2 regions of the Actinomyces viscosus genome follow, and region 1 is predicted to be linked to the other one. Evidence: riboswitches for the same ligand, from Rfam matches in the RefSeq annotation. Region 1 holds a riboswitch; the other holds the start of a gene.
What was found. A riboswitch is a leader RNA that binds a small molecule or an ion and turns the genes downstream of it on or off. The one in region 1 is predicted to bind S-adenosylmethionine.

Region 1 (14,177 bases):
CCCCGGAGTCGGTCAGCACGACGTCACAACGGTCGATGAGCGCGCAGAAGGCGCCGTACTCCAGGGGATCGCACCACAGGATGTTGCTGTGTCCCTCGATCTGCGGCAGAAGGTCCTCGCGGACCTTGGGGTTGCGGTGGACCGGCAGCACGAAGAGCACCTCGGGGTGCTGCTCGGCCAGACGGGCGACGGCGCGTCCGATCGAGCGCATCGGCTCGCCCCACGACTCGCGGCGGTGGGCGGTGACGAGCACGACTCGCCGAGAGGCGTCCTCCAGCGCTGCTGCCAGCTCCTCGTCCGGTGGTGGGACCCGGCGGTCGACGGCCACTAGGAGGGCGTCGATCACCGTGTTGCCGGTGACGCGGACGGACTGGGGGTCGGTGCTCTCCCGCAGCAGGTTGTCCCGGCTGGTGGTGGTGGGGCACAGGTGCAGGGTGGTCACCTGGCTGATGAGCCGCCGGTTGGCCTCCTCGGGGAAGGGTGAGGAGATGTCTCCGGTACGCAGTCCGGCCTCGACGTGGAGGACCGGTACCTCGTGGTAGAAGGCCGCGAGCGCGGCGGCGAAGGCGGAGGTGGTGTCGCCCTGGACCACGACGGCGTCGGGCCGGTGGGCCTCGATCGCCCGGCCCACTCCTTGCAGGGAGCGGTTGGTGATCTGGGTGAGGGTCTGTCCGGGCGAGTGGATGTCGAGGTCGTCGTCGGGCACGATGTCGAAGAACTCGTGGACCTGGTCGAGCATCTCGCGGTGCTGCCCGGTGACGACGACGATCGGGGTGAAGCGCTCGTCGTCGCGCATGGCGGCCACGAGGGGGGCGAGCTTGATCGCCTCCGGGCGGGTGCCGTAGACGAGCATGACCCTCAGGGGGCCGCCCGTTTGCGTGGAGTGGGTTGTCATGGGTTCTCCTGCTCAGGTGTCTCGGGAACGCAGCGGTAGAGCCGACCGGCGGCCGATTGGGCCGGTTCGAGCCGGTCACCGCCGCGGGGTGGTCTCACTGGTCCTCGGTGATCGGGGTGAAGGTGACGTCGGAGTCCTCGCAGTAGGCCGCCACGGCGCCGGACTGGTAGGGGGACTCGGAGTCGGTGACGGTTCCGAGCTCTTTTCCGTCCACGGTGATGACGAAGCTGACCGATGCCGGGTTGGTGGTGTCAATAGTGACGGTGACGTCATGGCTCGCCCCGGGCGGGTAGACGGGCGTGTTGCCGGAGGCCAGGAACCGCTGGGCCCCGTCGTAGGCGGTGTCCTGCTTGGAGACCTCCCAGCCGTTGGGCTTGAGGGCCAGGGCGTAGAAGTGGTTGTTGTCGGAGTAGTTCCACAGGAGCCAGGCGACCTCCCAGGCGTTGGGGCTTCCGTCCTCGCGCAGCTGCCTGACGGTGGTCATGGTGGTGTGGATGGTCTGGACGTTGCCCGCCTCGATCTCGACCGTGGTGGACCTGGCCAGGCCCGCGTGGGTCTTGTCCTGGGAGTCGGCCGATGTCGGCTTGAGGCGCAGCAGGCCGCCGGAGCAGGAGGCCTCGCCGTAGCCGTCGAAGATGATCTCCCACTGGGAGCAGGCCTGGGCCTCAGTCTCTCTGGCGTGGCAGTACACGGTGATTCCTAGGATCATGGCCAGGACGCAGCCCACCAGCAGTACGCGGCGCACGATCCTGCTGTGACCGGATCCGTCGAGTGCTCCTGCGTGCTGAGGCGCGTTGGTGGCTGTCATCTCATCTCCTCGTTGGTCAAGTTGCTGATTGCGCGGTGGGTGCTGCTCCCGCTGATGGCGGTGCGGCCCGGGTCGTTCAGTGAGGATCCGGCCGGAGCGGTGCTGCCGGCGCCTGCGGGCCCAGGAGCCTCGAGGGGAGCCACTCTCGCGCGCCTTAGCGGAGGCTGGTTGCCCGGTGCCGGTGGACCCGCCGGTGCCTGCCCGCCAGGACCGGCGGCCGCGGCGGGGTGGGAGGGCTGTGCACCCTGAGCCGGTTCCGCCTCCCGGGCGGTCTTTGCCCAACCGGTGCGTCCGGTCAGCTCCCTGGCCACCGCCCGCCAGCCGTAGAGGCTGGGAAGGAGCCCGTACAGGACGAACAGGTGGGAGTAGGCCACGGCCTTGATCGGGCCCAGGCCCTGGCTGCGCTCGGTGCGCCAGTAGATCCAGGCGTAGATGAGCGCGGGCCCGAAGGCGATGACGTAGGCACCGACCAGCCACATCCAGGACTGCTCCCACCTCAGGACCGCCGCCACGCCGGCGGTCACCATGGTGATGAGGAAGGACAGGGTCAGCAGGGAGCCGGTCAGGAGCAGGTAGGGCGTGAGGATCTGCCAGAGCGTGTCGGCGCGCCCCAGGCCCCGCTGCTCCTTGGCGACGGACCACAGCAGGTGGAGCGCCTGGAGGTTTCCCTGGAACCATCGGGTGCGTTGGCGCATCAGGCGCCGCATGTTGGTCACGCCCTGCTGGTGGACGCAGGCAGAGGGCCAGAACTCGTTGGTCCAGCTGGTGGCGTTGAGCCGGATCCCCAGGTCGAAGTCCTCGGTCAGCGACCGGGTCCAGGGCCTGGGCCCCAGGGCGTCGAGTGCGCTGAGGCGGACGAACTGGGCGTTGCCGCCCATGCCGACACTGCGCACCCGGCGCCGTCCCCGCTGGAAGACCTCGGTGAAGATGACGAACTCCATGTCCTGCATGCGGGCGAGCAGGGAGCCGAAGCGGTTGTTGATGCGCACCCCCATCTGGACGGCGCCGACCTCCTGAGGGGCGAAGGCCTTGCGGACCTCGCCGATGGCGTGGGGGTCGAGCCTTCCGTCGGCGTCCATGACCCCCACGACGACTCGGGAGGAGGACACCGCGGTGCAGCGGGAGCGCACGATCGACAGCGCGTCGTTGAGCGCCTCCCCCTTGCCCAGACGGGCGCGGGGAGGACGGCGACGGACCACCTCGACGCGCTCGTCCCCGGCCCGGGCCGCCACCTGGGCGGTGTCATCATCGGAGCCGTCGTCGATGACCATGATGCGCAGGCCCGGGTCGGGGATCGAGGTGAGCCGCCTGACGCTGGCACCGATCACCTCGGCCTCGTTGAGGCAGGGCATGAGGATGACAATGAGGAGCGGCTCCTCCGGGTGCGAGGGCCCACCGCGCCTGGGAGCCCCCCGGGAGGCAAGCAGCATGAAGAGCGTGTAGACCAGGGCGATGGCGATCATCGCCAGCGCACCCCACCACCCGACACGGTCGAGGACTCCCAGAGGGCTTGATGGACCGAGATCCGCACGCATGAGCGGGGCCTGTGTACTCATCACGCCCGCAGGCTCATCATGCCGCCGCGGCCTTGGGCGTGGCGGCCCCTGGTGCCCCTGGTGCGCCGGGAGCCCAGAAGCAGGCCGTGCGCGGCGCCGTAGAGGTTGGTCAGCAGGAAGAACGCCAGGATGGCGACGAACACCAGCCCAGCACAGTCGATGAGGAAACGGGCGATGAGAGCGGGAGGGGAGCCTGCCGGAGCGACGTACCACACGACGAACAGTCCGGTTCCGGCCGCGAATGGGGAGTAGTGCATGAGGCCATCCATCTGGATCCAAGGGGTAGGGCCGGCACCGACCGGCATCATCCGGGTACAGCAAGCAGAGCCGGTCGGCACCAACGCCTCGGTGCGGCGTGCCCGGGGGTGACGGGATGTGGGAACTCATCCCGTCGGGCACGGCACACCGTGCGTCACAACCAAATATAACAATAGAGTAACGCTACGCAACACTGTGCCAATCAACTATGCGGCAAACAGGTTGTTAGAGGAAGGCTCACAAGGACTCAAAGTCCCGCCATTTCAACGATTGAAGCATCAAGGAGGGGGCGCCTCGGCGATGGCGCCCCCTCCTTGGCGGACCGGAAAGAAGGTCACAGAAGGTAACAAGTTGGTCTCAGACAACCTGCTCGTCAGTGTTTTTCACTCCTGACGAGCCCGGGCCGCCTCCCCGTGGGCGGGCAGGTCCTCGCAGCTCGCCAGGACCTCGAGGGCCGGTGTCATGGCCTCCAGGGCGCTCGCGTCGTACTCGATGAGCTGCACCGGTTTGAGGAAGGCCATGACGCTCAGCCCGGCGGCGAATCGAGCGGTGCCGCCCGTGGGCAGGACATGGTTGGACCCGGCCAGGTAGTCCCCCAGGGGCACTGGGCTGTACGGGCCGACGAAGACGGCTCCGGCGTTGCGGATCCGACGGGCGACCTCGGGAGCATCGGCGGTGTGGATCTCCAGGTGCTCAGCGGCGTAGGCGTCGGCCACCTCGATGGCCTGCTCGAGGTCACGCACCAGGACGGTCCCCGACTGCGGACCGCTCAGGGCGGCGCCGGCCCGTTCCCGGTGCCGGGTCACCCTGAGCCTGCGCTCGAGCGCGACGTCGACGGCATCGGCCAGCTGCGGGGAGTCGGTGATGAGGACGCTGCCCGCATTGGGATCGTGCTCCGCCTGGGAGAGCAGGTCAGCGGCCACGTACTCGGGGTTGGCGCCGGCGTCGGCCAGGACGGCGATCTCCGTGGGGCCGGCCTCGGCGTCGATACCGACCGTCCCCATGACGGCGCGCTTGGCGGCGGCCACATAGACGTTGCCGGGGCCTGTGATGACGTCGACGCCCTGGCACAGGACCTCTCCCCCGGCGTCGGCACGGTCGGTGTCGTTCTGGGCGTCGACGCCGTAGGCGAGCATCGCGATCGCCTGGGCACCGCCGACGGCGTAGACCTCAGTCAGCCCGAGCAGCGCGCACGCCGCCAGGATCGTGGGGTGGGGCAGTCCGGCGAACTCGGCCTGGGGCGGACTGGCCAGGGCGATCTGCTCGACGCCGGCCACCTGGGCGGCCACCGCGTTCATGACCACGCTGGAGGGGTAGACGGCCAGGCCCCCGGGAACGTAGAGCCCGACGCGTTTAACCGGGATCCAGCGCTGGGTGATAGTGCCTCCGGAGACCACCTGCGTGGTGCGCTCGGTGGGCACCTGGGCGCCGTGGCCGGCACGGTTGTGGGCGATGGACAGCTCCAGGGCCTCGCGCACGTCCGGGTCCAGGTCACTCAGGGCCTGGGCGATGGCCTGGGCGGGTACGCGCAGGTGCTCGGGGCGTACGCCGTCGAAGCGCTCGGCGGCGTCACGTAGGGCGGCCGCGCCCCGGGAGCGGACGTCCTCAATGAGCGGGGCCACGGCGGTCTGGGCGGCGGTCACATCAAGGGTGGCCCGGGGAAGCGCCTGCGCCAGCTGGCGAGGAGACAGTTGGGTACTGCGCAGATCAGTGCGGGTGAGCATGCCCGTAAGCCTACCGGCCCAACGGGAGGCGGCCTGGGAGGGATGTCCTCTCCCAGGCCGCCTCCCGCAGCTGCGACTGCGTCAGGCGCTCACAGGGTCTCGCGCACGGCGCGGGCGGCGCCGACGAGGCTGGTCAGGCTCGCCTCGGTCTCGGCGTAGGCGCGGGTCTTGAGCCCGCAGTCGGGGTTGACCCAGACCCTCTCAGCACCCAGGGCGTCCACGGCCCGCTGGAGCAGCTCGGTGCACTCCTCCTGGCTGGGCACGCGCGGGGAGTGGATGTCCCACACGCCCGGGCCGAGCTGGCGCTCGAAGCCGTGCTCGGCCACGGCGGGCAGGATGTCCATGCGCGAGCGGGAGGCCTCGATCGAGGTGACGTCGGCGTCGAGGTGGTCGACCGCGTCGATGACGACGTCGAACTCCGAGTAGCACAGGTGGGTGTGGACCTGGGTGGCGGGCGCGGCGCCTCCGGTGGCCAGACGGAAGGAGCCGACGGACCACTCCAGGTAGGCCGGACGGTCGGCGCGACGCAGCGGCAGGGTCTCACGGATGGCCGGCTCGTCGACCTGGATGACGCCGATCCCGGCGGCCTCGAGGTCCGCGACCTCCTCGCGCAGCGCCAGGCCCAGCTGGTCGGCGACCTGAGCGCGCGGGACGTCGTCACGCACGAAGGACCAGGCCATGATCGTCACCGGACCGGTGAGCATGCCCTTGAGGGGCTTGTCGGTCAGGGACTGGGCGTAGGCCGACCAGGCCACCGTCATGGGCTCGGGACGGGCGACGTCACCCCACAGGATCGAAGGACGGGTGCAGCGAGATCCGTAGGACTGGACCCAGCCGTGCTCGGTGGTCACGAATCCGTCGAGCAGCTCGGCGAAGTACTGGACCATGTCGTTGCGCTCAGCCTCGCCGTGCACCAGCACGTCCAGTCCGAGGCGCTCCTGGAGGGCGACGACGCTGGCGATCTCGGCGCGCATGGCGGCGTCGTAGGCGGCGTCGTCGATCTCGCCCTTGCGCCAGGCGGCCCGGGCCTTGCGGATCTCGGCGGTCTGCGGGAAGGAGCCGATGGTGGTGGTGGGAAGCTCGGGCAGGCCCAGGCGCTCGTCCTGGGCCGCCTTGCGCTGCGCGTAGGGGGCGCGGGAGCGGTCGGCGTCGGTGACGGCGTCGACGGCGTCACGCACCTCGTCGCGGTGCACGCCCGGGTGGGCGGCGCGCTGACTGCGCAGGTCGGCGTCCTGGGCGAGCTCCGCTGCGATGGCGTCACGGCCCTCGGCCAGTCCCTTGGCCAGGGTGATGACCTCGCCGACCTTCTGGTCGGCGAAGGCGAGCCAGGAACGGATCTGCGGGTCGATGGCGGTCTCGCGCTCGACATCGTGGGGCACGTGCTGGAGGGAGGTCGAGGTGGCCACGGTGATGGGGGTGCCCTCGGGGAGCCGCTCGCGCAGCTGCTCGAGCGTGGTCAGTGCCGCGTCCAGGTCGGTGCGCCAGATGTTGCGTCCTGAGACGACGCCGGCGACGACGGTCTTGCCCTCCAGGGCGGCCAGGTCGTCGACCTCGGGCAGGGAGCCCGCCACGAGGTCAAGGCCCACGGCCTCGATCGGGGTGGCTCCGAGCACGGGCAGGGCGTCGCCCAGAGAACCGTAGGTTCCGGCCACGAGGATCTGGGGACGCTCCACGATGGCGCCCAGCCAGGTGTAGGCGTCGCGCACGGCATCGAGGATGCGTCCACGATCGACGTTCCAGGAGTCGGAGACCAGGGTGGGCTCGTCGAGCTGGACCCAGGTGGCACCGGCCTTCTGCAGGTCCATGAGCAGGTGGCCGTAGGCGTGCAGGACGTCGCCGAGGCGGTCCAGGGGGTGGAAGTCCTCGGCCGCCTCGTCGGAGGGCTTGGCCATGAGCAGGTAGCTCACCGGCCCCACGACGACGGGGCGCGTCTCCACCCCGGCCTCCTTGGCCTCACGGACCTGGTCGGCGATGGCGGTGTCGACGTAGCCGATGGGGGTGGAGGCGTCGATCTCGGGGACCAGGTAGTGGTAGTTGGAGTCGAGCCACTTGGTCATCTCCAGGGCGGGGCGGGCCCCCTCGCCGCGGGCCAGCGTGAAGTAGCCCTCGATGTCCAGGGCGCCGTCGGCGTCCAGCAGGTCGCGGAAGCGGGCGGGGGCGGCCCCCAGGGTGGCGGTGACCTGAAGGACCTGGTCGTAGAGGGTGAAGTCCGCGGGCACCGAGGCGGGCTGGGTCAGACCCAGGTCCGCCAAGCGCGAGCGCGTCACCTCGCGCAGCTCGGCGGCGGCGTGCCTGAGCTCATCGACGCTCAGGGCTCCCTTCCAGTAGGACTCCACGGCGCGTTTGAGCTCGCGGTCCCTCCCGATGCGGGGGTAGCCCAGGATGGTGGCCCCGGGGAGGGGGGCCGAGGGGACCTGCGACTCGGTCACGGCGATCTCCGCCGGTGAGGCGGTGGTGGCCGGCTCAGGGGTGGCGCTCATGCGTTCTCCTTGGTGATGGTGGTGTGAGGCTGGACGGGATGACGGGAAGAGGCTGCTGCGCCCGGGGAGCCGCAGCGCAGGAAGGAGGGGCCCCGGCCGGGTGTGGCCTGGAGGTAGCCGCGGTCGACGGCGTCGCGCACCTCCCGGTCGGGGGCGGCTCCGGCCAGGATGCCGCCCAGACGCAGGTGGCTGATGACGTCGAGGGCCGGGCGGGTCCGGTTGAAGGTGTACAGGTGCAGTCCGGGCGCTCCGGCACGCAGCAGCGCCGTGGCCAGGTCGAGGGTGGCGCCGATGCCGCGTTCCACGAGGGCGGCGCCGCTGGCCGATCCCAGTGAGGATCGCAGACCTTCCGGCACCTTGACCCCGGTGAGCGCCTCGAGGCGGGTGAGCCGGCGCAGGTCGGTCAGGGGAATGACCCCGGGCAGGATCGGGATGCTCACCCCCGCGTAGGAGGCGGCGTTGGTCAGTGCCACGTAGTCGGCCGGGTCGTAGAACACCTGGGTGATGGCCAGGTCGGCGCCGGCGGCCTGCTTGGCGGCCAGGACCTCGATGGCCTCGATGTGGTCGCTGGTGGCCGGGTAGGCCGCAACGGCGATGGTGACATGTCGCCTGCCGTCACCGAAGAAGTCGGCCTCGACCTCTCGGATGACCCGGACGAGGTCGTCGGCATGGCGCAGCTCCCCAGCGACGTCGTCGGCCCGGGTACCGGCGGGCGGGTCACCGCGTAGCGCCAGGAAGCGCCGCACCCCCATACGCAGGAAACGAGTGACGATGTCGACGGCCTCCTGCTTGCGGTAGCCGATGCAGGTCAGGTGCGCCATGAGGGGGATGGTGCTGGACTCGAGCACGTGGGCGAGCACGCCCTCCGACGGGTTGGTCTCCTCCTGGACCGCGCGCACACGGGGCATGCCGTCGCCCCGGTCGCCCACCGGCTCCAGGCGGTCTGCTCCTCGGTCCCTCTCAGTGGGCCCCGGAGCGGGCTCGGTCACGAAGGTGGGCCGGTAGGTCACCGAGACGAAGTCAGGACCGGTGGCCAGGAGCCTGTCGATCCGGCCCCAGGTGGCCGAGGCGGCCCTGCCCGGACGCGGGGGGAAGAGCTCCAGGCTGACGGTGGGCAGTGATCCCGTCGATCCCGGCAGTGAGCGTCTCGCTGACCGTACCGCTGCCGGCTCGCCGCGCCCGGAGTCATCACCGCGGCTCCCGACTCCGGCGGTGGACTCGGTGGGCTCAGCGGACTCGTTGTCTATCACGTCGTCTCCATCGATCCTGGCTGAAGCACCCGCGCACCGGGTTGCTGCGGCGTCATCGAACCAGGTCTCTCGGCCGCTCTGGATGGTCGAGCGTATCAAACCATGACCACTCCCCTGCCCCACCGGCATCCCAGATAGCGAGAATCTTCTGCTCAGTCGGCAAGCCTGCCCGCGTCCTGCGCCCCGAGCAGCTGCGGGCTAGGGCGCTCTTCCACCCCATCTCGCCCAGCACGCGAGCCGCTGCGGCGGAGCCCAGCTCCCGTCCCCGGTGCCGACCTCGCCGGTGGCGGCGGACACCACGAGGGACGCCAGGTCCGGCTCACCCCGAGCCTGGCAGTCGTGGCTGATCATGCTGAGCATGGGCCCCATGTGACGCGGCAGCACGCTCCGTCCGATCGAGTCGCTGAGCTCACCGTAGGTGATGACCTCTCGGTGCTGAGCGATATCGATGAGGACGGAGCGTGCTGCGATGGTGGACTGAGCCAGCCTCGGGGTGAGCCGGAACATCCTCTCCCCCACGGGGAAGCGGTCACCGACGGTGATGGCGAGCGGCTGCGACACAGGATGATGATCCGGGATGTCCGGTGCTCCTCACAAGATCATGCCGCCGCGCCTCACCCCGAGGCCGGAGCCGTTCAGCTGGCCATACGACGGCGTACCAGGATGAAGCCGCCTCCCATGGCGATCGCGGCCACCGCCAGCACGATGGCGACCATGCTGGTACCGGTCAGCGGAAGCCGACCACCTCCTGCGGCCGCCGCGGCAGCGGCGTCCTGCCCCTGCCCGGCCTCCGCGCTGGCGCCGGGCTTGGCGACGCTGGAGTTCTTCTGGCCGGCACCGGCCTTGGAGTTGGAGGGGTTGGCGCTCTGCGAGCCCTGACCGGCGGTGCCGGTGGCGCCCCCACCAGCGGTGGAGCCGTTGCCGTCCTGGGACGCAGCGGTGGAGGAGGGCTGGTTGCCGCCATTGCCGCCGTTGTCACCGGCGCCACCGCCGTTGTTGTTGCCACCGTTGTCAGCGTTGCCGCCGTTGCCGCCGTTTCCAGCGTTGTTGTTCCCGCCGTTGTTGGCGTTGCCGCCGTTGTCACCGGCGTTGTCACCGGCGCCTGGGACGGCGCCGCCGCCCCAGGCGACGTTGACCAGCGCGCCGCGGTCCACGGCGACGTTGGCGTTGACACCGAGGGTCTTGGCGATGTCCTCGGGCAGGGCGTGACCAGTGCCGGAGGCGGGGCTGCCCTCCTTGAGGTGGAAGTCGGAGGTCTTGTCCATCGGGTTGGCGGACTCCTTGACGAAGAACGGGTTGTTCTCCGGAGAGCCCTGCAGGTCCAGACCGTTGGTCTCCTTGCCGGAGGCCTTCACGTTCGGGTTGGACGTGAAGTCGGCGAGCTTCTCAGCGTTGACCGACTGGGTCATGCGGTCGGCGCCCCAGTTCCACAGGACCGTGGTCGACAGGGTCGCGGGGTTCTCGTGGCGGTAGTAGGCGTCGTAGTCGATGGTGGAGACCATCTCGTTGGCGTAGACCGCACCGGAGCCGTCCTGGTTGGCGCCACCGGTGACCTCGACCATGGCCGAGTAGCGCCACTCGTCCCCGGGCTTGGGGGTGGTCTGCTCGGAGGAGAAGATGTTGTTCATCACCGTGGTGTTGGTGGTGTCCCAGCTCAGTCCGTGCTCAGCACTCCACTTCTGCACCTGGGTGCACGCACCCTGGGCGTTGCGGGCGTTGCAGCCGTCGGAGCGGGTGTCCTCCTGGATCCACAGGCTGGTCAGCGCGTGGGAGACGGTGTTGTTCCACACCCGGGTGTCGTTGGAGCCGGAGATGTGGATACCGATGCCGGCTCCCGCCACGATGTTGGAGGCGATGAGGTTGTTGGAGGAGACCTCGTTGAAGATCGCCACCGGGACGTTGACGAAGTAGTTGCCGACGATCTCGGAGTCCATCACGCCCTCGTCGAACCAGATGCCGGCGCCGCGGTTCTGGTCATAGGCCGTGGGGTCGGAGATGTCCTGGCCGGTGGCCGAGTAGTCCACGGTGTTGTTGGCGAAGCGAATGTTCTTGGAGTGGGTGATCTTGGTGTCGGCCAGGGTGCAGTAGGCACCGCAGTCCTTCGTGATGAAGCCGGAGGTGTTGTTGTTCCTCCACAGGTTGTTCTCGACCTTGGCTCCGCTGGAGTCGTTGATGCCGAAGGCGTTGGAGCCGTTGTTCTCGAACAGGTTGTTCGACACGACTGCGTTGGTGGAGTCAATGACCTGCAGCGCACCGGCTGTCGAGGAGTAGCGGAAGGTGGAGTTCTCGATGCGGGGGGTCCCGTGAGCGGCCACGACCATCCCGCCACCGGAGATGGTGCCGATCTCAGGGTCCTGGTAGTCCCAGCGCTGAACCGCGGAGTACTTCTCCACCGTCAGCCCGGACAGGGTGATGTTGTCGGTGTTGAAGGACAGCGCCCGGGAGTGCTGGACCACCTCGACCTGGTGCTGACTGGGGTCGACGCCGATGACGTAGGAGGTGCCCCGGTGCGCCTTGACGTTGTAGCCGGCCTGGTTGTTGTTCGGGTTCTTCAGGGTGACCGGGTCGGGGTCCTCGACGTAGAAGCTGGACGCCGTGACCTCGTCACGGCTGAGCACCTGAGTCAGGGGCTGGCCGTCGACGAACACCTGCTCGGGGTGAGCAGCCATTCCCTCCTTGGCGGGGTCGGCGTTGATGGTGCAGACCGTGCAGAAGCGGACCATGTCGTTGCCTGTGGACCACTTTCCGTCACCCCCGGCGCTCCAGTTGGTGGGGACCTCGGCACCGGTGAGAACCGGCTTGGCTCCCTCGGCGGCCTTGATGGTCACGCCCTTGTCCACGGCGAGCTCACCCTCGCGGTAGGTGCCGTTGGCCAGTTCAATGGTGTCGCCGTTACCGGCAGTCTTCAGGGCCGCTCCAATGGTCTGGAAAGGCTTGGCAGCGGTTCCGTCTCCCGCGTCCGAGCCTCCTTCGGCCGAGACATGGATGGTGCTACCGTCCGCGGCAGCCGCTTCTGGCGCATGAGTCACGGCCAGAACAGGCGCCGACAGCGATAGAGCGAGTATCGCCATCTGGGCGACGATTCGACGCTTCATGGTGTCTCCGTCTCCGTAGTGTTATCAGAACGCCGTTACCCTACCGTGATAAATTGCATTTGGCATCCGTTATATCCGCTTACTTCTGAGAGACGCTTCTCTCACTCACAGCGCCGTTGCAGCCTTGTCTTAGGTGCTACCTGGATCGACGTGCATGACATGCTTCCTTTCTGCAAGGATCAGTCTATGACGCACGCAACACCGCAGAACACATCCCGGTACCCGGTTGTCTCAGTGTCTGGAAGCATCAAGCTCGGTCAGTTCCTCAAGCTGGCCGACCTGGTGGAGGACGGCTCGCAGGCGCGCATCGCCATCCAGGCCGGCGACGTCACGGTCAACGGCGCCGCGGAGACGCGCCGAGGGCACCACCTCTGCGACGGCGACGTCGTGGTCGTCGAGCACCCTGCCGGTCGGGTCGGCGCCGTCGTCGAGCAGCTGGGTTCCGGAACCGGTCCCGGAACCCAGCACTGACAACGAGCCGCCCGACACGCGACCGCGGGCTGCCCACCCCGACTTCCGTCAGGCTCGCCAGAACCCTCGTCAGCCCTCGTCGCTGCCGCCAACGGCGGCATCAGCACCAGAGTCCTGCCCGTCATCGCCGTCGTCGCCGTCGTCGCCGTCCTCACTGTCCGCGGTGGAGGACAGCGTGGTGTGCAGCTTGATGGTCTCGACCTCATGAGGCTCGCTGGCGGTGGTGACCGCGGTGGTCACCGAGTCGACCAGGACCTGGTTGGCCAGTGAGTGCCGCAGGAGCATGGGGTCGTTGTTGAGGTCCTTGTAGAGCGAGACGCACAGCAGCAGCATGACGACGACGAAGGGCAGTGCCGAGACGATCGTGATGTCGCGCAGGCCGGTGAGGACCTCCGAGCGATCGTCCCCTCCGGCGAGCAGCATGGCGGAGGCCACCCCGCCCGTGGCCACGCCCCAGAAGACGACCGTGAAGCGGCTCGGCTCGGTGGCCCCGTTCTCCGACAGGCCACCCATGACGATGGAGGCGGAGTCAGCGCCGGTGACGAAGAAGATCGCCACCAGGACCACTGCCAGGGCCATGAGCACGAAGAGGACCACCCGGTGCACGGGCATGGCGTTGAGCAGGTCGAACAGAATGGTGTCGAAGTTCAGGTTGGGGGTGCCGTCATCCTTGAGGTGGACAAGGGCATCCACCGTCCTGCCGGCGCGCTCTGCCCGTTCCTGAAGCCCGATGGCACCGCCGCCGAAGATGGCGAACCAGATGAGGGAGACCACTGAGGGAACGAACATGACACCGGTGACGAACTGCCGGATGGTACGACCGCGCGAGATCCGGGCGATGAACATGCCCACGAAGGGCGTCCAGGAGATCCACCAGGCCCAGTAGAAGATCGTCCAGGACGAGAGCCAGTCGGACATGTCCTTGTTTCCGACGGCTGCGGTGCGTGAGGCCATGGCGGGCAGCTCATCGATGAAGTCACCGATCGCTGAGGGGATGATGTTGAGGATGAACAGCGTGGGCCCGCCGATGAAGACGATGATCGCCAGGAGCACGGCCAGGACCATGTTGATGTTGGACAGCCACTGGATGCCCTTCTCAATGCCGGAGATGGCGGAGGCCACGAAGCAGGCGGTGAGAACCGCGATGATCGCCACCAGCGTCCCGGAGCTCACCTCGTCGACGAGGTTGGTCGACACCATGCCTCCTCCGATCTGCAGCGCCCCCAGTCCCAGGGAGCAGGCGGATCCGAACAGGGTGGCGACGATCGCCAGGATGTTGATGACGCGTCCTCCGATGCCGTCAACGGCCTGACGTCCGAACAGGGAGGTGAACATCGCGGAGAAGAGCTGGGACCGGCCCAGCCGGTAGGTTCCGTAAGCCATTCCGAGCCCCACCAGGGCGTACATCGCCCACGGGTAGATCGTCCAGTGGAACAGCGCGGTCCCCATCGCGGTGCTGGCGGCCTTGGCCGTCTGCGGATCGACGGTGTCCGGCGGCGGAGACATGTAGAAGTACAGCGGCTCGCCGACGCCGTAGAAAATCAGGCCGATCCCCATTCCGGTCGCGAACATCATGGAGACCCACGACCCGGTGGAGTACTCGGGCTCCTCCCCGTCCCCTCCCAGGGGGATCCTGCCGA
Region 2 (14,177 bases), 1.3 Mb from region 1:
CAGGGCGGTGGAGACCGGGCCGTCGTCGTGCTTGCGGAAAACGCTCATGGCCCCAGCCTGCCAGGCCCGGTGCGGCTACGGGAGGTGGGGCGCCCGCCGGCGCGGAGCGACTCCGCGGGCGTGGCCCTCAGCGGCGGGGGCGGTAGCGGGGTGCTCGCCGGCGCGGAGCGACTCCTGCCGAGGCCGGGCTCAGTGCGGCTGCGGGAGGGCCGGAGGAGGGCCGCGTCCCCGCCGGGACCGGGGCCGGCGCGCCCACCACGTTCCACGGACGTTCCACGGAGCAGCCCGGTTCCGGCCGACCGGCCCGGACCTGGCTACCCTGTGCCCATGACTGCTCCCGCTCCGCTCTGGTCCTTCCTGGGGCCGGCCGGCACCTTCACCGAGATGGCGCTGCGCCAGGTCGCCCCTGTCAACGTCGAGCTCGACCCCTGCCCGGACGTGCCCACCGCCCTGGACCACCTGCGCGAGCGCACGGTGGAGGCCGCGGTTGTGCCCATCGAGAACTCCGTCGAGGGCGGCGTCAACGCCACGCTGGACAGCCTGGTGGCCTCCACGCCCCTGGTCATCGCCGCCGAGATGGCCGTCCCGATCACCTTCGTCCTGGCCGGCCGCCCCGGCACCCGCCTGGAGGATGTGCGCGCCATCTCCACCCACCCGCACGCCTGGGCGCAGTGCCGCGGCTGGGTCCACCTCAACCTGCCCGAGGCGGTCTACGTGGCCGGGACCTCCACCTCGGCGCCCGCCCGCGCGCTGGCCTCCTCGACCGAGGACACCGGCTTCCAGGCCGTCCTGTGCAACCCGCTGGCCGCCAAGGAGTACGGGCTGGAGGTCATCGCCGGTGGAGTGGCGGACAACCCCGACGCCGTCACGCGCTTCGTCAAGGTCACCCAGCCCGGCCGCGTGGGCGAGCCCACCGGCGCCGACAAGACCACCCTCCTCGTCCAGCTCCCGCACGACCGCTCCGGCGCCCTGCTGGACATGCTCGAGCAGTTCAGCGCCCGCGGCGTCAACCTCTCGCGCATCGAGTCCCGGCCCGTGGGCGACTCCCTGGGGCGCTATCGCTTCTCCATCGACGTCGAGGGGCACGTGCGCGAGGAGCGGGTCCAGGCCGCCCTCATCGGGCTGCACCGCACCTGCCCGGTGGTGCGGTTCCTGGGCTCCTACCCGCGGCTGGACGCCCGCCCGACGGCGGTGCTGGCCGGCACCAGCGACAAGGACTTCGTCGTGGCCCGCTCCTGGGTCGCCGACGTCCTCGACGGCCGCGCGCTGTAGTCCTGCCCGCCCCTGCTCGCGTCGCCGGCGGGGACATTCCACTGCGGCCGGGGACATTCGACGCCGGCGGGGACAGGAATTCTGCACCCGACGGTGTGACATGTCCCCGTTCGCGCACCGCACGCACCCGGCCGGGCAGAATGTCCCCGGCCGTGTGGTGGCTGGTGAGTCGGCCTCGGCGGTGGCCCGGGATGTGGGGTGCCGGCGCGCCAGGGCCAGGCCGGTGGACAGGTGCCCGGGGCGTGCGCAAGGCTCAGGGCGTGACTACCCCTGACGCCAGCACCGAGTCGGCCTCCGTTGCCGCTGCCTCCTCGCCCGCCTCCGCCGCACAAACGGCGCCTCTGCCGGACCGTCGGGGCTCCGGGCCCTATTCGGTGGTCATGGTGTGCACCGGCAACATCTGCCGCTCGGCCATGGCAGAGATCGTCCTGCGCGACCGCCTCGCCGCCGCGGGCGCCCCGGACTCCGGGCCAGGCGGCGTGGTCGTCACCTCCGCCGGCGTCTCCGACGAGGAGCGCGGAAACCCCATCGACTCCCGCGCCCGCCGCGTCCTGAACGAGGCCGGCTACGGCACCGGCGCCGACGACGTCTCACGCGCCACGGACATCGCCATCACCTCCCACACCGCCCACCGCGTCACCGACGCCGAGATCGTCGAGGCCGACCTCCTGCTGGCCATGACTGACTCGCACTGGAACGTCCTCCAGCGCCGCGCCGCCGGCCTGGGAGCGGATCCCTCCCGGATCCGCATGTACCGCGAGCTCGACCCCACCGCGGCCCGGCAGGCCGAGGACGTCGCCGCGAGTCGGGCCTCCCGCAGCGTCCTCAACGTCCCCGACCCCTGGTACGGCACCATGGCCGACTTCGTCGACACCCTTGAGGTCGTCGAACGGGTCAGTGACGAGCTCGCCGCCCGCCTCAGCTGAGTTTCAGTGCAGTTTCAGTGCAGGCGGTTGTCCAGCCAGCTCGTGACGGCCTGGAGGTACTCGGCGCGCGCCAGCGGCCCGGACAGGGCCAGGTCGTGGACGCCCTCGGGGATCTGGCGGACGGTGACGTCATCGCCCAGGTACTGGGCGCGGTCGATGATCTGGTCCACGTCGAGGACCACGTCGGAGCGCTGCGCCTCCTCCAGGGTGGCCCTCGCGCCGTTGCTGACCGTCGAGCAGCACACGAGGATCGGCACCCGGATCCCCAGCCCGTGGTGGACCTCGCGCTGCAGGCGGCGGATCCCCGCCAGGAAACCGGCCCGCACGGGGAAGGACGGCGCCGGCTTGAGCGCCAGGTCCCAGTCCCACTCGCCGCGCCAGCGCCGGTGCAGGGCCGCCACGTAGTTGTCCTCCTTGCCGCTGCCGGGCTCGCCGATGACTCGCTCGGGGTCCCGTCGCGAGATGAGGTCCACGAAGGCCGACCCGTAGGAGCGCACGAGCGCCGAGCCGCGCAGGTCCAGCCACGGCGAGTTGAGCACGAGGGCGTCCACGGTCCCGGGGTGGTCCGCCGTCCAGATGACCGCCTGCAGCCCGCCGGTCGAGTGCCCGTTGAGGACGACGACGTCGTGCCCGTGCTCGGAGCGGATGATGCGCAGCGCCTCGGAGATCTCCTCATCGTGGACGCGCAGGTCGCGCACGTCGTGAGGGGAGGCGTGCCCGACGCCGGCGCGCCCGCAGGCCCGCAGGTCCAGCGCGTAGAACTCGTAGCCGGCGTCGAGGTAGGCCTGGGCCAGGTGGGTCTGGAAGAAGTAGTCGCTGCGCCCGTGGAGGTAGAGGACCGCGCGCGAGTGGCGTGGCGCGCTGGCTCGGCCGGCGGCCTCGCGCTGGAAGACGAGCACGGCGTGGTCGGCGCCGGGCGCCTTCGTGGGCGACTCGGTCACCGGGATGCGGCGCGCCACCCACGGCTCGCCCAGGATGTCGGGCGCAGCGGCGCCGGAGGCGCCGGGTGCTGCGGCTGCCTTGGGTGGGGCGCTCTCGCCGGCGGAGACCGGAGCCGCCGGTGCGGCTGCGCCCTGCCCTGTGGCGGCTGCGTCGCCCGGGCCGACGGCGGCCGGCGTCTGAGCCGGAGGAGGAGGCACGGGCCCGAGCCCGGCGGGAGGCGTCCCGGACGAAGGCGCCGCTGCCGGTGGCGGCGCGGTCTGAGCGCTCCTCGTGGCGGGTCCGGTCTGGGGCGGCTCGAGGGTCGGCTCCGGCTGCGGCTCGGGGGAGGTCTGATCGGAGGGCGCGCTCATGAGCTGATCCAAGCACGCCGCCCTGGGCGGTGCGAGTAGCGTCGCCGATACGATACCTGGGAATACCCAGAGCGTTACCGAAACGTGGGCGTGGACCCGGCTGAGTGGACCTCCAGAGAGCGTGACCTCGGTCCCTTGCCATGGCCCTCGCTTGCGCCACCGAGGAGACGCTGCGTATTTTACTCGTGACCATCTAGAGCAACCGAGAGACCTGGCTCGACGACATTGCAGCAACCCCCTTCATGGTGCGGGTGCTTCCGCCAGGAACGATGGAGGAGTACGTGAGCACACCTGACCAGTCGACCGCCGGCTCTGACCGGCGCGAGGGCGACGACCCCGCCGGCCCCCAGCGCGTCGAGCATGAGGAGGGCGTGAGCGCCGACCTTCGGGACGCCGATCCTCAGGACTCCGGGACGGGCCCCGCCAGCTCGTCCGCCGAGCCCATGATCTCCCTGCGTGATGTCCACAAGGTCTACCGCCTGCGCAGCGGCAAGGAGGTGCGGGCCCTGGACGGGCTCAGCCTCGACGTCGCGCCCGGCTCCATCCACGGCATTGTCGGGACCTCCGGGGCGGGTAAGTCCACGCTCGTGCGCTGCCTGACCTCCCTGGAGCGCCCCACCAGTGGCCACGTGAGCGTCGACGGCCAGGACATGACCGCCCTGCCGGCCGCTCAGCTGCGCGAGGCCCGACGCCGCATCGGCATGGTCTTCCAGCACGCCAACCTCCTGGACCAGCGCACCACCGCCCAGAACATCGCCTACCCGCTGGCGCTGGCGGGCGTGGCGGGCGGGCAGCGGCGCCCGATCGTGGAGCGCATGCTCGACCTCGTCGGCCTGGCCGACCGCGGCGGCTCCTACCCCTCCCAGCTCTCCGGCGGCCAGAAGCAGCGCGTCGGCATCGCCCGCGCCCTCGCTGACGACCCGGCCGTCCTCCTGTGCGACGAGCCCACCTCCGCCCTGGACCCGGAGACCACCCGCTCCATCCTCGAGCTCATCAAGAACGTCCGCGACACCCTGGGCCTGACCGTCATCATCATCACCCACGAGATGAGCGTGGTCCGCCAGGTCTGCGACTCCGTCAGCCTGCTCGAGGCCGGCAGGATCGTCGAGAGCGGCCGGCTGGAGGACATCGTGCTCGACGTCGACTCCCGCCTCTCGCGCGAGATCGTGCCCTTCCCGAAGGTGCCCGAGGCCGCCGTCGCCCACGGGGAGAGCGTCGTCGACGTCTCCATCACCGCTCACCCGGGGCAGCCGGCCGCGGTCGCCCTCATGTCCATGGTGGCCGAGCTCGGCGGCGACATCGCCGCCGGCGTCTTCGAGACGATCGGCGAGGCCCAGATCGGGCGCCTGGCCGTCACCGTCCCTGGTCCCGAGACCGAACAGGCCGTGAGCACCCTGCGACAGGCCGGTATCGCTGCGGAGGTCCGCTCATGAACTCGATCCTCCTTCCGCTGGCCCAGGCGGCCCTGCCGAGCAGCCGCACCTGGTTCGACAACCCCGTCATCCAGCGCAAGCTCGGTGACGCCCTGATTGAGACCCTGGCGATGACCTTCGCGTCCGGGGCCCTGACGATCCTCTTCGGCCTGCTGCTGGGGCTGGCCCTGGTCTCCACCGGTCAGCGCGGGCAGTTCCGCAACCCCGGGCTGTACTGGGTGCTCTCCCAGATCGTCAACATCGGTCGCTCCATGCCCTTCATCATCCTCATGGTGGCCCTCATTCCGGTCACCCGGATGCTCGTGGGCACCTCCCTGGGCTGGCAGGCGGCCTGTGTGCCGCTGACGATCGGCGCGATCCCCTTCTATGCGCGCCTGGTGGAGACGGCCATCAACGACGTCGACCACGGCAAGGTCGAGGCCGCCCTCATGATGGGCGCCTCCGGGACGCAGATCACCTGGGGCGTCCTCGTGCGCGAGGCCCTGCCGATCCTCATCCAGTCGGCGACCGTCACCATCATCACGCTCCTGGGCTACTCCGCCATGGCCGGCGCCGTCGGCGGCGGTGGCGTGGGTGACCTCGCCATCCAGTACGGCTACCAGCGCAACCAGGTGGACGTCATGGTCATCACCGTGGTCGTCATCGTGGTCATCGTCGGCATCATCCAGCTCATCGGCGACATGCTCAGCCGGCTGGTGAACCACCGCTGAGGCGATCACCAGCCGGGTAGGCGCACCGGGACCGGCACGGGCCGGTCCGGATCGGTCCCGGTCAGTCCAGCTGCGTCGTCGGCCCCAGTACCGTCAAGCCTTTCTTCTCTCCCACCATCGGGCCGCCCGGCCCTGCGAAAGGAACCACCATGTCCTCCTCGTCCTCCTCCATCTCCCGCCGCACCGTCATCGCCGGCGGCCTGGCCACCGCCGCCGCCCTCACCCTGGCCGCCTGCGGCTCCAAGTCCGGCAAGAACGGTGACGTTCAGGGCATCAAGGTCGACGGCGATACCGCCACGATCACCATCGGCGCCACCCCCAAGCCCCACGTCGAGATCCTCCAGTGGGTCCAGGACAACCTCACCGAGGGCTCCGGCATCAAGCTGGACATCAAGGAGATCAACGACTACCAGACCCCCAACTCCTCGCTGGACGACGGCTCGCTGGCCGCCAACTTCTACCAGACCCCCAACTTCCTGGAGCAGCAGAACAAGGAGAAGGGCTACGACTTCGTCTCCATCGCCGACGTCCACATCGAGCCCATGGGCATCTACACCTCCAAGGGCTACAAGGACGTCAAGGAGATCCAGGACGGCGGCACGATCGTCCTCAACAACGACCCGGCCAACACGGCTCGCGGTCTCAAGCTCCTGGCCACCGCCGGGCTCATCGAGCTGGACAAGTCCGCCGAGCTGCCCAGCGACACCGACGTGACCTCCAACCCGAAGAACCTCAAGTTCACCACGGTCGACGGCGCCCAGGTCTACAAGTCGATGCCGGACGCCGAGGCCGCGGTCATCAACGGCAACTACGCCATCGAGGCCGGGCTCAACCCCAAGGAGGACTCCCTCTTCCTGGAGAAGGGCGGCAAGGACTCCGAGTACCCCAACCAGCTCGTCGTGCGCAAGGACGACAAGGACAACGAGCACCTCAAGAAGCTCGCTTCGCTCCTCAACGACGCCAAGCTGCGCGAGTACATCACCACGACCTGGCCGAACGAGGCCGTCATCCCGGCGTTCTGACGCCTGGGCTGGCCGCGGTCGGCCAGAGCCGACGCCGAGGCCGAACGCGGCCGGCACCGTGCGCCCCTTTCGCCTCGTGCCTCCTCGCGGCCGGGGACATCCTGCACGTGCGGGGACAGAAATTCCGCACCCGTACGTGCGGAGTGTCCCCGGCTGGAGCGGACTGCACCCGGCCGTGCAGGATGTCCCCGGCTGCGCCGGCTCAGGCGGCGATGGCGGCGCCCAGGAGGATGAGGCGCAGCGCCCGCACGGTGGCGTCGGTGACGAGCTCCTCAGCCCGGGAGACGGCCTCGGGCAGGTCCATGGGGACGGGGATGATGCCCATGACGGCGTCGATCCCGGCGGAGTGGACCGCCTCGGAGCCGCGACCGATCGAACCGGCCAGCGCGATGACCGGCTTACCCGCCAGCTTGGCGCGCCGCCCCACCTCGGCGGGGATCTTGCCGCGCGGCGTCTGGAAGTCGACGGCGCCCTCGGCGGTGATGACCAGGTCCGCCTGGGCGATCTGGGCGTCGAGGTCGACCCCGCACAGGTCGGCGTCCATGAGCACCTCGAAGCGCGAGCACAGCCGGGCTCCCAGCCCGGCGGCGAGCCCGGCGCCCAGGCCGCCCGAGGCCCCGGTGCCCGGGCCGGTGAGCAGGTTGCGGTGGGCCGCCTGCGCGGGGAAGGCCTGCGCCAGGAGACCGGCCCAGTGCGCCAGGCCCGCCTCAAGGGCCTCCACCTGCTCGGGGCTGGCCCCCTTCTGCGGCCCGAAGACGCGGGCCACGCCGCGCTCGCCGGTGAGGACGTTGTGCATGTTGCCGGCCACGAGGATCTCGACGTCGCGCAGCCGGGGGTCCATGCCGGAGGTCTCGATCCGCTGGACCCGGGCCAGGTTGGAGCCGGTCGGGTCGACCTCGCGGCCCTCGGCGTCCAGGAGCCGGGCGCCCAGGGCCACGAGCGCCCCCGCCCCGCCGTCGCAGGTCCCCGAGTCGCCGCAGCCGATGATGACGCGCCGGGCCCCGCCGTCGAGCGCCACCGAAATGAGCTCGCCGACGCCGGTCGTCGTCGTGGCGCCGGGGTCGCGCATGCCGGCGGGCACCAGGCGCAGGCCGGCCGCCGCGGCCATCTCCACCAGCCAGGTTCCCTGGGCCGAGCCGCCCAGGCGGGCCAGGTAGGAGTCGACCGGTTCTCCTACGGGGCCGGTGACGCGAGTGGTGATGAGGTCGCCGCCGGTGGCCCGGGCCATCGTGGCCGCCGAGCCCTCACCGCCGTCGACCAGGGGCAGCTCGACGACGACGGCTCCGGGCAGGAGCCGGCGCACCCCGGCGGCCACCGCCTGGCACACCCCTTCGGGGGAGAGGCTCTCCTTGAAACCGGAAGGGGCGACGAGGATACGGGTGGGTACGGATGTAGGCATGACTTTCCTCCAGGACTGCAGGGTTTGGGGTGACGAGTGCGAAGGGGCGGGAGCCCGGGAGGCTCACCAGCTCAGGCCCAGCAGCGGCCACAACCAGGCGCTGCAGGCCATGACCAGGACCACCATGAGGGGCCCGAGGATGAGAGACAGGCGCCGCAGGTCGTCGGGCGAGAAGGTCTCCACGCCGTCGACGTCGGCGAACATGGCCACGGGCTTGGCCGAGGACGGCAGCGTGTGGCAGAAGCCGGCGGCGGCCGTCGAGGCGAAGGCCGCCGCGGCCGGGTTCACGCCCACCGCCGGCGCCAGGGCCACGACGATCGGGATGAGCACCGCCGAGCGGGCCGAGCGCGACTGGATGACCAGGTGGGAGGCGGTCGACAGCGCCACCACCACGAGCATGAAGGGCCAGGGCGAGTCGATCCGCAGGGCGTTGAAGGCCGAGGTCGCCACCCACTCGGCGGCGCCGGTGGACACCAGCGCGTCGCCCATGGCGAGGGTTGCCGCCATGAAGACCAGCAGCGACCAGGGCGCCCTGGCCAGCGCCTTGCGCAGCGCCACCGAGCCGTAGCCGGGCAGTGAGGTCACCAGCACGCCCAGGAGGGCCACGATGGCCGGGTCGACGCCGTGCAGCGACTCGGTGCACCACAGCACCACGACCGTTCCGATGAGCAGGGCGGCCCGGTTCTCGGCCTGGGTCAGGGGGCCGGTCACCGGCGTGGGGGAGGCGGCCGCGAGATCGGCGATGTCGACGCGCACCCGACGGCGCATGTCCTCCTTGCGCGTGAACAGCCGCACGATGAGCTCGGTGGACAGGTGGCTGGACAGGGCCGCCAGAGGCAGGCCCAGCAGCAGCCAGCCGGCGAAGGAGAACTCCTGTCCGCCCGCGGAGGCCACGATGTGCGAGGTCACCAGGTGGGCGCCGGCCCCCAGGAAGGAGCCGACCGCCGACAGCAGGATGACGGTGGGGAAGATGAGCGACAGGGCGTGGATGAGCCGTTTACGGGAGGCCCGGAGGTCGGCGTCCTCGTCCGCCCCGGTGCCGAGGGCCCCGGCCAGGGCCGTGTAGACCGGCAGGAGCAGCGCGGCCCGGCCCGAGGTGGAGGGGGCGGCGAAGACGGTGGCGACGATCGCGGCCGTCACCAGGTGGAGCAGGACGCGCGGGTGGTCGGTGCCGGTCACCAGCCAGGCCGCCAGGCGGCCGGTCAGGCCCGAGGCGCTCACCCCGACGGCGATGACGAAGGCGGCCACCAGCAGCCAGATCGTGTCGTCCCCGAGGCTGGCGAACATCTCGTCCGGGCTCAGGGCGCCGGTGAGGACCAGGGCGGTGGCGGCGCCCAGGGAGATGTAGGTGTCGTCGACGTCGGTGAAGGCCCAGGCCCACACCGAGGCGATGAAGATGATCAGGGTAAGTGCTCCGGTGACGGTCAGGCTCCCCTCGGCGCCGCCCGCGCGCCAGGCGGCCACGCCTACGGCCGCGCACAGGCTCACGGCGAGGGCAGCGGACAGAACGTGCCGCCACGGCAAGCCCCGGGCCGGTGCGGGCTCGCCGCGCCTCGCCAGGGAGAGCGGCAGGGTCTCGCGCACGGTGGGCGTGTCGGTCTCGAAGGAGCCGACGGTGTCGGTCGCGGTGGTCATGAGCCGGCCTCCTCTCCCGAGGTGAGGTGCCAGGAGTCGTCGGCCGGGATGCGCAGGCCCACGGTGGCTCCCTGGCCGGAGGCGGAGACGGCGAAGACGGTGCCGTCGTGGGCGTCGGCGATGGCCCGCACGATGGCCAGTCCCAGCCCGGCGCCGCGCGGGCCGCCGCCGGCCTCGCCGTGCGTGAAGCGCTCGAAGAGCCAGTCGACGTCGTCGTCGGCCAGGCCCGGGCCCTCGTCGGTCACGGAGATCTCCAGCCCGCTGCGGCCGTAGCCGTCGGTGGTGGGCGCGATGGTGAGGGTCAGGGGGCCGTCGCCGTGCTGCAGCCCGTTGCGGGCCAGGTGGGCGGTGGCCTGGCGGAGGCGCTCGACGTCGAGCGTGGCCGTGCCCCGGGCCCTCAGGTCGAGGCTCCAGCGGCCCGGGGCCATCGCCTCGACGTCGTCGAGCAGGGTGCGGGCCAGCTCGGTGACCGCGACGTCGGGGGTGGGGTGGGCGAAGTCGCGCCGCTCGGCTCGGGTGAGGGACTGCAGGTCGTCGAGGACCCGCTGCAGCTCACCGATCTGGTGGCGCTGCTGGAGGATGGTGCGGGTGGGCGGCTGAGCGGCCAGGCGCTCGTCCATGGCGGCCAGGGGGCCGGATATCTCCTGGTGGGCGCGCAGGACGAACTGGGTCTGGCCGTCGAAGGCCTCCTGGAGACGGTCCAGCATGCCGTTGAACTCCTCGGTCAGCCCGGCGATGTCGTCGCGGCCCTTGACGGGCAGGCGCCGGCTGAGGTCCTGGGTGGAGACGGAGGCGGCCGCGGTGCGCAGGTCGTGCAGGGGCCTGAGGATCTGGCGGGCCACGAGCAGCCCGACGACGCCGGTGAGAACCAGGACGGCCGCGCTGATGCCGACCATGAGCCAGATCGTGGCGTTGAGCTGGTCCACGCGCGAGGCCGTGAAGCTCATGGTGATGACGGACAGGTGCTGGGAGGGGTTGTCGGGCTCGAGCTCGACGCGGGCCCAGCGGACCTCCCCGCTGCCGTAGCCGGTGGCGCCCGACGGCGACTGCAGCATCTTGACGAACAGGGGGTCCGTGCTGGTCAGGTCCAGGGTCGGGGCGGAGGCGCCGGAGGCCTGGGTGGCCTGACCGGTGGCGTGGTTGTAGACGATGACGGCCTCCCGGTCGGTGAGCTGCTGGCCGTCGCGGTAGACCTCCATGAGGCGGGTGGTGGAGGTGAAGGGCTGGGAGGTTCGCGGGTCGACGCCGGTGGCGGCGAAGTTCTGGAGCTCCTTGACCTCGTGGGCGACGTCGGCGTTGGCGGAGCGGGAGATGTCCGCCATGAGGGTGGAGCGCACGGAGACGATCATGCTGGCCAGGCCCAGGGCGACGACGAACAGCATCCAGGCGACGATGCGCAGTTGGGCGGGGACCGAGGAGCCGGAGACCGGGGCGGTGGACATCGGGGGAGGGGACGAGGGGACGGAGGTCATCGGTATCAGCTCCCCCCCGCCGGAGGAGGTCAGGTAGACCGGGCTGGGCTGCGCGGGCGGGCCGGGGACGACGGCCATGAACTCGGCGGCCAGCGCCAGCGCCACCGGGACGAGCATGAGCAGGGCCAGGGCGAGGATGCGGCGTGAGGTGTTCATGCTTCAACTGTCACGAGCCAGTCCTAGAGGGACCACAAGTGGGTATGAGAGTTCTCTAATGTTGAGTGGGCTAACGAAATAGTGTTATTTATAAGTCTTTGCTGGGGTGCGGGGTGCTGAGGCGGGTGCGCGCGGGGCGCCCTCCTCACGGGTGGGGACATCACCTCGTGGCCGGGGACATCTCACGCGTACGGGGGCAGAGAACCTGCACCCGTACGCGTGGAACGTCCCCGGCTGGAGCGGACTGTCCCCGGCCGCGCAGAATGTCCCCGGCCACGTTGCGACTGGGGCCGGGCGTTGTCATCTCCCGTAGACAGTTCGAGGCCCCGGGGATTGTGCGGCGGGCCGGCCGCCTAGGTTGAGCCGCGGGCGTCCGACGGCGCCCCAGGACCCACGGGCGAGAGGACGGCGCAGGATCATGGCGCTCTGGAGTGGACACGGGCAGTCGAGCCGGTCGAGCCGGTCGGGGTGCTCGGCTCAAGCCGGGCACGAGAGCGAGACCGCAGACCTCGATGGCCCGGCCGCCGTCGAGGCCTGCGAGCTGCGCAAGTCCTTCCCGGTCCCCGGCGGCGAGCCCATCGAGATCCTGCACGGCGTCTCCTGCGCGATGATGCCGGGGCGGATGACGGCCCTGGTCGGCCCCAGCGGCTCGGGCAAGTCGACGGCGCTGCTGTGCCTGGCCGGGCTGGAGGCGGCGACGTCGGGCCGGGTGAGGCTCCTGGGGCGGGACCTCGGCGGGCTTCCGGCGGCGCGGGTGGCCGAGCTCTACCGCGACTGGGTGGGCTTCGTCTTCCAGGCCTACAACCTCGTGCCCTACCTGACGGTGCGCGAGAACATCACGATCAGCGACACCCTGGCCGGCCGGCGCCCCGACCCGGTTCGCGTGCGGACGGTCCTGGCCGGGCTGGGGCTTGAGGCGCGCGCTGACGCGAGCGCGACGACGCTCTCGGGCGGCGAGCAGCAGCGCGTCGCCCTGGGGCGGGTCCTCTACCGCCGCCCGCCGGTGGTCTTCGCCGACGAGCCCACCGGGGCGCTGGACACGCGTTCGGCCGCCTTCGTCCTGGCCGAGCTGCGACGCCTGGCCGACGACGGGGCCGCCGTCGTCCTTGTGACGCACGACCTGGGGGCCGCGGCCCTGGCGGAGACCGTGCTCATCATGCGTGACGGCCGCATCGTCGACCACCGCCGGGGCGCCAGTGCCGACGAGCTGCTGGCGGCCGTCAACCAGACGGGGGCTGCGGCATGACTCGCTACACGCTGCGCGCCCTGGCCAGTCAGTGGCGGGCCTGGTCAGGGGCGGTGGTGGTGCTGGCCCTCGCGGCGGCCCTCGTCAACGTCTGCCTGGTGCACCGCATGGCCGTCACCCGCCCCGACGTCGTCGCCGCGGCACGGGCGGCGGGCGTCAACCCGGCCGAGCTGACGGTTCCGGGCGTCTCGGTCGCCTTCTACACGGCGATGGTGGCGGTCCCGGTGGTGAGTGTCGTCGGGCAGTCCTGCGTGCAGGCGCTGCGCACGAGCTGGGCCCTGTGGCGGCTCGCCGGAGCCCTGCCCCGGCAGGTCCTCACCACCGTCGTCGTCACCGTGGCGGCGCTGGGAGTGGTGGCCTGCGTGCCCGGGATCCTGCTGGGGCTGGTCGTGGCCAGGCCCTTCGCCTCCGTGCTCACCCGCCTGGCCGCCGCGCGCATGGGGCGGATCGAGGTGGCCCAGACGCCGACGACGCTGCTGCTCACCGTGGCGGTCGTGGTCGCCGTCGCGGTCCTGGGCGCGATCGGCCCGGCGTGCAGGGCGGTGCGCACGTCCGCCGTGGAGGCGGTGCGCGAGGCGGCCCCGGCCGGGCGGCGCCGCATGGGTGCGGTCCGCTGGGTCGCGGCCGGCCTGTGGGGGATGGTCTGCGCCGTGCAGCTGGTGGCGGCCTTCCTGGTCCGGCCCGGCCCGATGGTGGAGGGGTGGCCGACCGGCGGGGGCCAGGCGACCCTGGCGGCCTTCCTGCTCGCGGTCCTCGTGGTGCTGCTGGCGCCGGTGCTCGTCCCGGGACTGCTGCGCCTGTGGTCGGCGCCGTTGGCGCGGTGGGGCGGACCGTGGCTGCTCGCGCGCCGCTCGGCGCTGTGGCGTGCCGGCTCCGCGGCCAGCGCCATCGGCCTGCTGGCACTGTCTCTTTCCTTCACCGCCGCCCTGATGACCAGTCTCGCCACGAGTGAGGCGGTGGTGGAGGCCGCGCACCTGAGCGTGGCGCTCAACCAGGTGGACTCCCTGGTTCTGGCGGCGATTCTCGCGGCGATGGCGCTGCTGGGGGCCGTGGCCGTCGTCGGCATGACCTCCCGGTCCCGGCAGCGCGAGGTCGCGGTGCTGCGCTGCGCCGGGGGCACGGTGCACGGCGCGCGCCGGCAGGTGGTCATCGAGGCGGGGCTGTACGTCGGGACGGCGCTGTTGGTCTCGGTCGTGCCACTGATGGTGACGGCGGTCGGCGAGGCTGTCTTCTACGCCAGGGCGGGGCTGCCGCTGGTGGTGCGCCCCGCCGTCGGACCGGTGGTGCTCGTGGCGTTCCTGTCCTTCCTGGTTCTGGCCGCAGTACTGCTCGCCCCGATCCGGAGCGCCTCCCGGACCCCGATCGGCGCCGTCCTGGCGGCCGAGTGAGGAAGGGGGGGGCGAGTCGTCGGGTGCCTGGGATTCGCTGACGCGCCCTCCGGCCTCGTGGACTGCCGGGACCTCATGTGCGTCTCACGGCTTCTGAGGGTATCGGGTGTCATATCGTCTGGAGGGGGTGCTCGGGCGCGGAGTCGTCGGTCGTCTTGCCGGGAGGCGTACGTGCGTGAGCGTTGCGAGGGCGCCCGGGCGTGTACTGCACGAGGCCCGGGTACTA

Region 2: linked by a shared signal. The riboswitch ahead of EL340_RS10595 (methionine ABC transporter ATP-binding protein) and the one ahead of EL340_RS05285 (methylenetetrahydrofolate reductase) in region 1 are both predicted to bind S-adenosylmethionine.

What each region holds. Positions count from the first base shown of each region.
Region 1 is NZ_LR134477.1:1,185,779-1,199,955, forward strand. Features, by position in the region: gene wecB (non-hydrolyzing UDP-N-acetylglucosamine 2-epimerase) at 1-895, opposite strand, end outside; gene EL340_RS05260 (hypothetical protein) at 990-1,703, opposite strand; gene EL340_RS05265 (glycosyltransferase family 2 protein) at 1,700-3,259, opposite strand; gene EL340_RS05270 (hypothetical protein) at 3,259-3,516, opposite strand; gene hisD (histidinol dehydrogenase) at 3,901-5,241, opposite strand; gene metE (5-methyltetrahydropteroyltriglutamate--homocysteine S-methyltransferase) at 5,331-7,721, opposite strand; gene EL340_RS05285 (methylenetetrahydrofolate reductase) at 7,718-8,971, opposite strand; SAM riboswitch class I at 8,976-9,060, opposite strand; gene EL340_RS05290 (hypothetical protein) at 9,170-9,532, opposite strand; gene EL340_RS05295 (right-handed parallel beta-helix repeat-containing protein) at 9,607-12,066, opposite strand; gene EL340_RS05300 (RNA-binding S4 domain-containing protein) at 12,253-12,537, shown strand; gene EL340_RS05305 (BCCT family transporter) at 12,607-14,177, opposite strand, start outside.
Region 2 is NZ_LR134477.1:2,466,187-2,480,363, reverse strand. Features, by position in the region: gene EL340_RS10615 (fructosamine kinase family protein) at 1-48, opposite strand, end outside; gene pheA (prephenate dehydratase) at 328-1,272, shown strand; gene EL340_RS10605 (low molecular weight protein-tyrosine-phosphatase) at 1,653-2,198, shown strand; gene EL340_RS10600 (alpha/beta hydrolase) at 2,213-3,175, opposite strand; SAM riboswitch class I at 3,677-3,766, shown strand; gene EL340_RS10595 (methionine ABC transporter ATP-binding protein) at 3,760-4,923, shown strand; gene EL340_RS10590 (methionine ABC transporter permease) at 4,920-5,633, shown strand; gene EL340_RS10585 (MetQ/NlpA family ABC transporter substrate-binding protein) at 5,783-6,655, shown strand; gene EL340_RS10580 (glycerate kinase family protein) at 6,858-8,054, opposite strand; gene EL340_RS10575 (SLC13 family permease) at 8,118-9,689, opposite strand; gene EL340_RS10570 (sensor histidine kinase) at 9,686-11,317, opposite strand; gene EL340_RS10565 (ABC transporter ATP-binding protein) at 11,736-12,563, shown strand; gene EL340_RS10560 (FtsX-like permease family protein) at 12,560-13,951, shown strand.